Regions from separate parts of the Clostridium nitrophenolicum genome, predicted to be linked through region 3. Evidence: riboswitches for the same ligand, from Rfam matches in the RefSeq annotation. Region 3 holds a riboswitch; each other region holds the start of a gene.
What was found. Region 3 has a riboswitch for cobalamin ahead of ACZ5N4_RS24660 (ABC transporter substrate-binding protein). Riboswitches for the same ligand answer to the same signal wherever they lie in the genome.

Region 1 (3,283 bases), 950 kb from region 3:
CTGTTATTATGGATCTTGACGCTACTGTTGAAAAGACTTTAGCTTTAATCAAAGAAGCAGGAAAAAAAGGTGCAAACATAGTAGTTTTTCCTGAAGCATTCATTTCCGCTTATCCAAGAGGACTTTCCTTTGGATTTGTTGTCGGCAGCAGAACAATGGAAGGACGTAAAGATTGGCAGCGTTACTATGAAAATTCTGTATCAGTACCTAGTGATGTTACAGACATTCTCGGAAAAGCAGCCCAAGAAGCTGGAGTATATTTATCTATAGGAGTTATAGAAAAAGATGGTGAAGGACTAAATAATACTCTTTACTGCACAAACCTGTTCTTTGGACCTGATGGAAAACTTTTAGGGAAACATAGAAAACTTAAACCTACAGGCACAGAGCGCTGTATTTGGGGGGAAGGTGATGGAAGTACTCTCACAGTATTAGACACACCTTATGGCAAAATGGGTTCATTAATATGTTGGGAAAACTACATGCCATTAGCTCGTATGGCCTTATATTCTAAAGGCGTAACTATTTATATTGCTCCTACAGCAGATTCAAGAGAAGAATGGCAGTGTACTATGAGGCATATAGCCTTAGAAGGCAGATGTTTTGTAATCGGATGTAATCAATATGTTGAAAAAAACATGTATCCGACAGATCTAAACTACTATCATGAATTAGAGTCTCAGCCAGAAGTTATGTGCCCTGGCGGCAGCTGTATAGTTAATCCTTTTGGAAAATATGTAGTTGAGCCTGTTTATAATAGAGAAGAAATTTTAATTGCTGACTTAGAATTAGATGAAGTTGTACAAAGCAGAATAGATTTTGATGTAGTTGGTCATTACTCAAGACCAGATGTATTTGAACTTATTGTTCATGAATAACATACCTATTAAAACTATTTTAAGCTTGTCTTAAATAAACATTTATGTTAAAATTAGCAGGAAAGTAATTATTGTTAAAAATTTAATAAAATATAGGTGCAGTTAATACACTGCTTAATAGGGAAGTTGGGTGAAAATCCCTCACGGTCCCGCCACTGTAAGAGAGAAGTTCTTATAATAATGCCACTGGCGTAGTCTGGGAAGGCTTATAAGAATGATGATACTTGAGTCAGGAGACCTGCCTATATTGTTTGTTATTCTTTAACCTTACGTGGATATAAGGTGAATAATTGTTACTGAATGCTATAATTTAACTAAAAATAGTTAACATCTGTTGCTTTTTTAGGTTTTATTATTGATTTAGATAAGTTATTTAATCCCTTTAACGTAAGTTAAAGGGATTTTATTTATTTAAAAATTAATTAAGGGGGAATCATTAATGAAAAAAAGACTATTATTTATTTATGTATTGGCATTGGTGCTTTCAGTTCCATCAATAGCTTATGCAATGCACATTTCCGAAGGATTTTTACCTCCTAGCTGGTGCATATTCTATTTTATACTCTCTGCTCCATTTTTTATTTTAGGTATGAGAGACATAAGAAAAGCTACATTAAGAAACAAAGACATAAAAATGCTTCTTGGCCTTGTAGCTGCATATTCTTTTGTACTTTCAGCGATGAAGATTCCATCAGTTACAGGAAGCTGCTCTCATCCTACAGGTACCGGTTTTGGCGCAATTATTTTTGGTCCATTTGTGATGGCTGTTATTGGTGTATTAGTACTAACCTTTCAAGCTATATTCCTTGCCCATGGAGGTATCACAACCCTTGGTGCAAATACTTTTTCAATGGGTATAGCAGGTCCAATAGTATCTTATACAATATATAGGCTTCTAAAACATAAAAACAAAAAAATTGCAGTATTTTTAGCAGCTAGTATTGGTGATCTTGCTACATACTTTATAACATCAGTTCAGCTTGCACTTTCTTTTCCTGCTAAAGATGGCGGAGTGTTTATATCTTTTATAAAATTTGTTTCTATATTTGCAGTAACTCAGCTTCCACTAGCTATAGTTGAAGGAATAGTGACAGTTATGATATTTGAGTTTATAGAGAAACATTCAAAGAGCGAATTACTATCATTAAACGAGGTGATTTAATATGAAAAGGAAAAATCTATTACTTATTTCTTTTTGCATTATACTTATCGTAGGTTCTTTTATCATAGGCTCTAAAGGCGAGTTTGGAGGAGCTGATGATCAAATAGAAGGAGTAATTTCTGAAGTAAATAAAGAATATACGCCTTGGTTTAATCACATTTGGGAGCCACCATCTGGTGAAGTAGAAAGTTTTCTATTTGCATTTCAAGCTGCTGCAGGCGCAGGCTTTGTAGGATATTATATTGGTAGAAAGCGTAATATTAAAAATAATAATGTACAAGAAGTTAGCTAGCCTAGAAAAAAATATAGTGATTTTGTATTAAAAATACAAAATCACTATATTTAAATAAAAAAAAAGCCTACATGGGGGAGCATGCGGCTAAATAGGGGATATTGTTTAATGAAAAGCTTATTAACATCAATAAAACCCGGTGTCTCATTGATGCTTTTCGACTTCATTTACAATATTATAATAACATTAATTGCATAATCAGTCAATATATTTTCAAAAAATATTTTTTTCGACATTATATCAAACATCATTCGACATATCTCAACCTGAAATTATCTAGAATTCTTATTTCCTATAGAATTTAATACTTATATTCATTTAAAAGCATTCAACCAAGTGATTGGATGCACTATACTTATCTATATAAAAATAAAAAGTTCCTAGTAAATACTAGAAACTTCTTACAATTACTTCTTTTGATTATTTTTTGCTCTATTTGGTTTAGCTTTAGGCTTTATAACAACATTACTTTTACTATTTTTTGTATTTCTTGATCCTCTATTAGCTGTATTATATATAGCTCCACTTCTCAAATCTACAAACCATAAAAACAGTACTATGAATATCGCCGATTGAACATACTGCCATACAGTGCCATTTATATTATATTTAAAATATGCAGCTATCATAGTTGGTACAAAGAATGCCGCTATAGCTAATCCCAAAATCAGCCACTTATTTGGATGTAATTTTGATAACACATGGATTTTTAATTGATTATAAACTACTAAGAATATAATTACAAAAAATAAAATTTGAAAGATAACTTGTAACCATAATGGCATTTTATTTTCCCCCTTTGAATTAGTATATATTACTTCTATTATTATACACTTTTAAATTTATAGCAATACCTTTATAAATAGCTTGTTAAGTATTACTGTAATTTTTTCATAATTGCGTTATAATGATATTGAAATATTTTTATAGTATATTAAAATATTATTAAAT
Region 2 (3,283 bases), 1.2 Mb from region 3:
AAATTTATTTATTCCCATTACTATTTATTCCCATTACTTCGTAGATTTTATTAATATCCAAGCTTTCCCTAACAATGTCAGCAAGCTTATCTAACTCTTTTTCTCTAAGACTTTCATAGGTGCTTGACTTTTTAACCTCTAATCCTTTTGATACCCTTATCTTATTTAGAATATATTCTCTAAAATCTACTCCATCAAAGATTCCATGTATATAAGTTCCCATAATATTTCCTTCTTCATTTATAGCTCCATCATTAAGCTCAACCTTTTCACCGTTTTTATCCATAATTTTAAATAAAGGTTTTGCATTTTTACCATAATTGCATATTCCCATATGAATTTCATAGCCATAAATATTTAGTTTTCTATTTTCCTTTAACTCCTCATTCTTATACACATTAAACTTTTCCATACTTTCAGCATTTACTCTTGTAGTTACTTTTTCTTCTTCAAAAACAGTTTCTACATCTAGCACTGCCATACCTTCTGTCTCTTTTACATCTGTTTCTACACCATAAGGATCCTTTAGAACCTTTCCAAGTATTTGATAACCACCACATATACCAATAAGTAATCCAGTTCTACTATAATCCTTTATAGCTTTTTCCAATCCACATGCTCTTAATTTAAGCAAATCTTCAATAGTATTCTTGCTTCCTGGAATAATAACAAGATCAGGATGTCCTAGTTCTTCTACGGAAGTTACAAATCTTACCGAAACATCTTCCTCACTTTTTAAAGCATCTAAGTCAGTAAAATTAGAAATATGTGGCAACTTAATTACTGCGATATCAATATTACCTGTAATTTTAGTATTAAATTCTACTGCTCCATCTTCATCTTCCAATGCCAGGGTAAAATGTGGAACTACCCCCATACAGGTCACTTTTATAATATCTTCTAGCATAGTAAGACCTGGTTTTAATATCTCCACATCTCCTCTAAATTTATTAATTATAGTACCCTTAACTCTAGCTCTTTCTTCTTCAGTAAATAAGAGCATTGTACCAGCAAGTGATGCAAAAACGCCTCCCTTATCTATATCACCAGCTATAATTACAGGTGCATCAACTAGTTCCGCCATACCCATGTTTACTATGTCTCTGTCTCTTAAATTTATTTCTGCAGGACTTCCTGCGCCTTCCATTACTATTATATCAAATTTTTGTTCCATACTTTCAAAATGATCTTTTAACATATCTCTAAATTCTAGTTTCATATTATGATATTCCATAGCTGTGCTATTTCCGTAAACCTTACCATTAACTATGATTTGGCACTTTTTATCTGATGTAGGCTTCAAAAGTATAGGATTCATATATGCTTCTGGTTGAAGACCTGCAGCATATGCTTGTAGTACTTGAGCACGTCCCATTTCTTTGCCATCTAAAGTTATGTATGAATTTAACGACATATTTTGAGCTTTAAACGGGCAAACTGAATATCCATCCTGCTTAAAAATTCTGCATAACGCCGTCACTAGTATACTTTTTCCTACAGAAGATCCAGTTCCTTGAATCATTATTTTTGCCATAAATATATATCCCCCTCTTGTATATATAAATTCCGCTTTATCAATTATACATTAATTGCTAAATCATTTTTACACCAAATTACATATAATCATTTTTTTCAAAAATTTAAGCAGCAAACTTCCAAAGTTTGCTGCTTTTAACATAAAAAAACCGGCTTAAGCCGGAAGTGATCATATTAAAAGTACTTTCCCTCCGAAAGCTTATACTACTCACATCTAGGCAGGTCTCCTGGCTCATGAATCATTCTCGCCTTCACCTTCCTCTTATGAAGAGTGGCATGCTGAAGGTTCGTCATCAATTACAGTAGCGGGGGCTGCTGCGGACTTTAACCGCATTCCCTTTTCACCTTTTAAAAGGCACCTAAACTCGTAATATTTATTTTTCAATCTTAGTTTATTATAGCCCAACATATATGTCAATAATATCTATTTGTAATATGTAGCCATAATAACTTATAAAAATAACCTCAGCAATGTCTAATGCCTTTTTTCTCACTTTATGTTATTTTCTATTAAAAAGCTATTATCATTAATTACAATATCATAATTGTCATCTCTTATAATACTATGATCCTCGGCAAACACTAGCACTCTCTTAAAGATACCTTGTACATATTCAAAATCATGAGTAGAACAAATTATAGTTTTTCCACTGTTATTTAGTTTAATCATAAGCTCTCTCAAAAACTTTTTTCCCTTTGGATCAATTGCATTCATAGGTTCATCTAAAATTAAAACTTCTGGATTTAAAGCAAGTACCGCAGCTATAGCAACTCTTTTTTTCTCTCCACCACTTAAGTTATATGGCTCTCTATCTTTTAGATCTTCAATATCAAGAAGTCTCAAACAGTCACAAACTCTTCTGTCTACTTCCTTATCGTCCATTCCCATTTGTCTTGGTCCAAAGGCTATTTCATCGTAAACATTTGAACAAAAAAGTTGTGCATCAGAATTTTGAAATACAAATCCAACTTTTTTATGAAAAAGCTTACTAAAATTACTATTCTCCATTTTCTTTTTATCTATTTCTTCACTGTTAAAATAATACTTTCCTTTTGTCGCAAATATTATTCCATTTAATAACTTCAAAAAAGTTGATTTTCCACTTCCATTTGGACCTATTAAAGCAATTGATTCTCCTTCTTTAATATCTACGTTTATATTTTTTAACACTTCTGCATCTTTGTATTTAAAGATAATATCTTTAATTTGAATCATAATATCACATCCTAGCAAAATAAAAATACAACAATATAACAAGCATATTGACAGAGCCATATATCAAGTCTTTGATACCAAATTTTGAATTTGTATAAGATGAATATTCTCCTGTAAACCCTCTACATTCCATAGCTGAATACATTTCATCGCCCATTTCTTTTGACTTTAAAAAAAGATTACCCATTATTCTTGTTACAGATGAATATTTATTATCATTTTTTCCAATAGATCTTAACCTTAATGCATAAAACATTTCTAATGAGAATTCACCTAAAATGTATATATATTTTATAGTAATATCAAAAACCAATATAAATACATCTGGTATAAAGAAAAGCTTTAGTGCCTTTGTTATATCATGCCATTTAGTAGTATAAGATAGGATATTAACAATAAGTATAGTGCCAATTACCTTTGTGATTAATAAAATACTATTTTTTACATTTCCCATTATTATTGAAGGTGCAAGCATTACTAACGTAAATAAGGGAACAACTAAACTTATAGATAAAACCTTTTTTATGTCTT
Region 3 (3,283 bases):
AACTCAAATCTAGGATTTTCTCTATCATAAAATTCTTCTATTATAATTCTCCTTATTTGAGCATCATTTATAATTAGCCCACTTTTTTCAATACCGTCAAAAATACTTTTTGTAATATTATTAGTATCAGGATGTCTCTTTTCACTTTTATAATATACTTTTAATATTGCTATTAAAGATTCAGAGAGTACAACATTAGGATTCTGAGCTCTAGTAGCATAGGCTATTTCCTCCTCATAAAGAGCATATCTATCATGATATTTTCCAGAGTTAAATGGAAGTATAGCTCTTCCGTTTACATTAAAAAGCTTAAAGTTTGACTTAGATATTGGAGAACCTTTTACTATAACCTTTGCATAATTTTGCTTCATAACTTACTCCTTCTATAGGGGTACTAGACCGAAAGTTAACTTTCTAGTTAGTTTCTCTATGTAGTTTCGCTTTACTAATAATTATATCATATACATATAACGTTGATTATAATTTTTGTATAAAGTATAATAATTGTTGGAATTTGTAATAACTAAAAAGTGAGGTAAATTCAATGAGTGAAGATATAAAGATACTTGCTATAGAGACCAGCTGTGATGAAACTTCGGCAGCAGTAGTGGTTAACGGTAGAGAAGTTTTATCAAATATAATATCATCTCAGATAGATATACATACTAAATTTGGAGGAGTTGTGCCAGAAGTAGCTTCACGAAAGCACGTAGAGGCTATAGGATTTGTTGTTCAAGAGGCACTTGACAAGGCAGGAGTTACTTTAGATGAGATAGACGCTATTGGCGTAACTTATGGTCCAGGACTTGTAGGGGCGCTTTTAGTAGGATTACAATATGCTAAGGGATTAGCTTATGCATTAAAGAAACCTTTAATAGGTGTTAATCATATAGAGGGGCACATAAGTGCAAACTTTATTCAATATAAAGAATTGAAGCCACCTTTTGTTTGTCTAGTAGTATCTGGAGGTCATACTTTTATAGTATATATGAAGGATTATGGTGAGTTTGAAGTACTAGGGCAAACAAGGGATGATGCTGCAGGGGAAGCTTATGATAAAGTTGCTAGAGCTATTGGACTTGGATATCCTGGAGGTCCTAAAATTGATAAGCTATCCAAAGAAGGAAATCCACAGGCTATAAAGTTTCCAAGAGCTAATTTTCATGATGATAAATCTTTAGATTTTTCATTTAGTGGTGTTAAATCTGCTGTATTAAATTACTTAAACCAGATGGAGATGAAAAAAGAAGAGATAAATAAGGCAGATGTAGCTGCATCTTTTCAAAAAGCAGTAGTAGATTTTTTAGTTGATAATGCTATGAAAGCTTGTAAATTAAAAAAGGTGAATAAAATAGCAGTAGCTGGTGGTGTTGCTGCAAATAGTTGTCTTAGAGAAACCTTAATTAGTGCAGGAAGAAAGGATAATATAGATGTATTATTCCCAGAATTTGTACTTTGTACAGATAATGCAGCTATGATAGGAAGTGCGGCTTATTTTGAATATATGAAGGGAAATGTAGCACCATTGACTTTAAATGCAATACCAAACTTAAAGTTAGGTGAAAGATAGGCTAATAAGTGGTATACTTATATTAAAGTTAATAATGAATTTTAGGTACTTGTTATATGCTAAAAGCATTAAATAAGTTTAAAAGGGAAATGAGTGAAAATCTCATACGGTCCCGCCACTGTAATGAGGAGTGTATCGACATTTATGTCACTTGGTAACAGGGAAGGCGTCAATACATGATGAATCAGAGTCAGGAGACCTGCCTAAAACTTTTAAGCACTAATAGGCTTACGCGGATAGGCTGGTAGTAGTGGGTATTTTTTTACTTACAAAACCGTTATCTGCTTGATAATGGTTTTTTATTTTGGTGAAAAATTTAGTTTTACCTAGACACTTGAATTCAATAAAAAATAGGAGGGACATAAAATGTCAAATTTAAAGAAAAACTGTTTACTATTAGCTCTCTTTATACTAATTTTCTCTTTAGTTGGTTGTAATAACAAAGATAATTCATTAACTTCAAAAGAAAATAAGGAACAGAATGAAATTGTAAGTAATACAACTTATCCACTTAAAATAAAGGACTCATTTAATAGAGAGGTAACTATAGAAAAAGAGCCTACAAAAATTATATCAATAGCACCTAATATTACAGAAACCATTTATGCACTTGATAAGCAAAAGCTACTTATCGGAAGAACTGACTTTTGTACATATCCAAAAGAGGTAAGTAAGATTCAATCTATAGGAAGCTTAATGGATCCCAATATAGAAAAAATTGCGGAATTAAAACCTGATTTAGTTATAGCTTCTAATCCCATTACAAAAGAAGACTTAAAAAAACTAGAAGAGATTAATATAAAAGTTCTTGTATTATCGGGAAGCGAAAGTTTTGAAGGTACCTATGATATTATAAAAAACACTGGTAAAGTACTTAATGCAAATCAAAAGGCAGCTGATATTGTTTTAGGAATGAAACAAAAGATAAAAGATGTACAAGAAAAAGTTAAAGGTAAAAATACCCCTTCAGTATATTATGTAGTAGGTTTTGGAAAAGGCGGAGACTTTACCGCTGGTAAAGATACTTTCATAGGAAAAATGATTGAAATGGCAGGAGGGAAAAATGCAGCAGCTGATACAAATGGTTGGAAATATAGCGTTGAAAAACTTATAGAAAAAAATCCTGAAATACTTATATGCTCAAATAAATTTGACTCAAAAGAAGGAATTAAAAATACTGAGGGCTATAAGGAGTTAGATGTAGTAAAAAAGAATAAACTTTTTGAAATAGATGAAGATATTATTAACAGACAAGGTCCAAGATTGGCAGATGGTTTAGAAGCATTGGCAAAAATAATCCACCCTGAAGCCTTTAAATAATAAATGGAAGGAACTTATTTATGAATTTTACTCAAAACAAAAAACACTTTAAGTTAATGTTTTGCGTTTTTATAATTATTTTATTTTTAATTATTATTACAGCAACTACTTTAGGTTCTGCTGATATACCGATTAAAGAGAGCCTATGCATTATTTTAAATAAAGTACCTATAATTAATAAGTTTATATCATTAGCTGGAATACCAGAGAACCATAGATTGATTATATTAAAGATAAGATTACCTAGAATAATGTTAGCAGCTCTTGTAGGTATGGGATTATCTACAGTTGGACTATCTTTTCAAGCTATATTTAAAAATCCAATGGCAGACCCATATGTACTTGGTATATCCTCTGGAGCTGCTGTTGGAGCTGCTATTGGATTTGTATTAG

Region 1: linked by a shared signal. The riboswitch ahead of ACZ5N4_RS01740 (energy-coupling factor ABC transporter permease) and the one ahead of ACZ5N4_RS24660 (ABC transporter substrate-binding protein) in region 3 are both predicted to bind cobalamin.
Region 2: linked by a shared signal. The riboswitch ahead of ACZ5N4_RS02975 (cobyric acid synthase) and the one ahead of ACZ5N4_RS24660 (ABC transporter substrate-binding protein) in region 3 are both predicted to bind cobalamin.

What each region holds. Positions count from the first base shown of each region.
Region 1 is NZ_AP042469.1:378,248-381,530, reverse strand. Features, by position in the region: gene ACZ5N4_RS01745 (carbon-nitrogen hydrolase family protein) at 1-878, shown strand, start outside; cobalamin riboswitch at 956-1,138, shown strand; gene ACZ5N4_RS01740 (energy-coupling factor ABC transporter permease) at 1,318-2,040, shown strand; gene ACZ5N4_RS01735 (energy-coupling factor ABC transporter substrate-binding protein) at 2,042-2,332, shown strand; gene ACZ5N4_RS01730 (hypothetical protein) at 2,740-3,117, opposite strand.
Region 2 is NZ_AP042469.1:656,335-659,617, reverse strand. Features, by position in the region: gene ACZ5N4_RS02975 (cobyric acid synthase) at 5-1,534, opposite strand; cobalamin riboswitch at 1,737-1,914, opposite strand; gene ACZ5N4_RS02970 (energy-coupling factor ABC transporter ATP-binding protein) at 2,027-2,752, opposite strand; gene ACZ5N4_RS02965 (energy-coupling factor transporter transmembrane component T family protein) at 2,757-3,283, opposite strand, start outside.
Region 3 is NZ_AP042469.1:5,197,082-5,200,364, reverse strand. Features, by position in the region: gene ACZ5N4_RS24670 (RusA family crossover junction endodeoxyribonuclease) at 1-371, opposite strand, end outside; gene tsaD (tRNA (adenosine(37)-N6)-threonylcarbamoyltransferase complex transferase subunit TsaD) at 545-1,570, shown strand; cobalamin riboswitch at 1,597-1,791, shown strand; gene ACZ5N4_RS24660 (ABC transporter substrate-binding protein) at 1,937-2,890, shown strand; gene ACZ5N4_RS24655 (FecCD family ABC transporter permease) at 2,911-3,283, shown strand, end outside.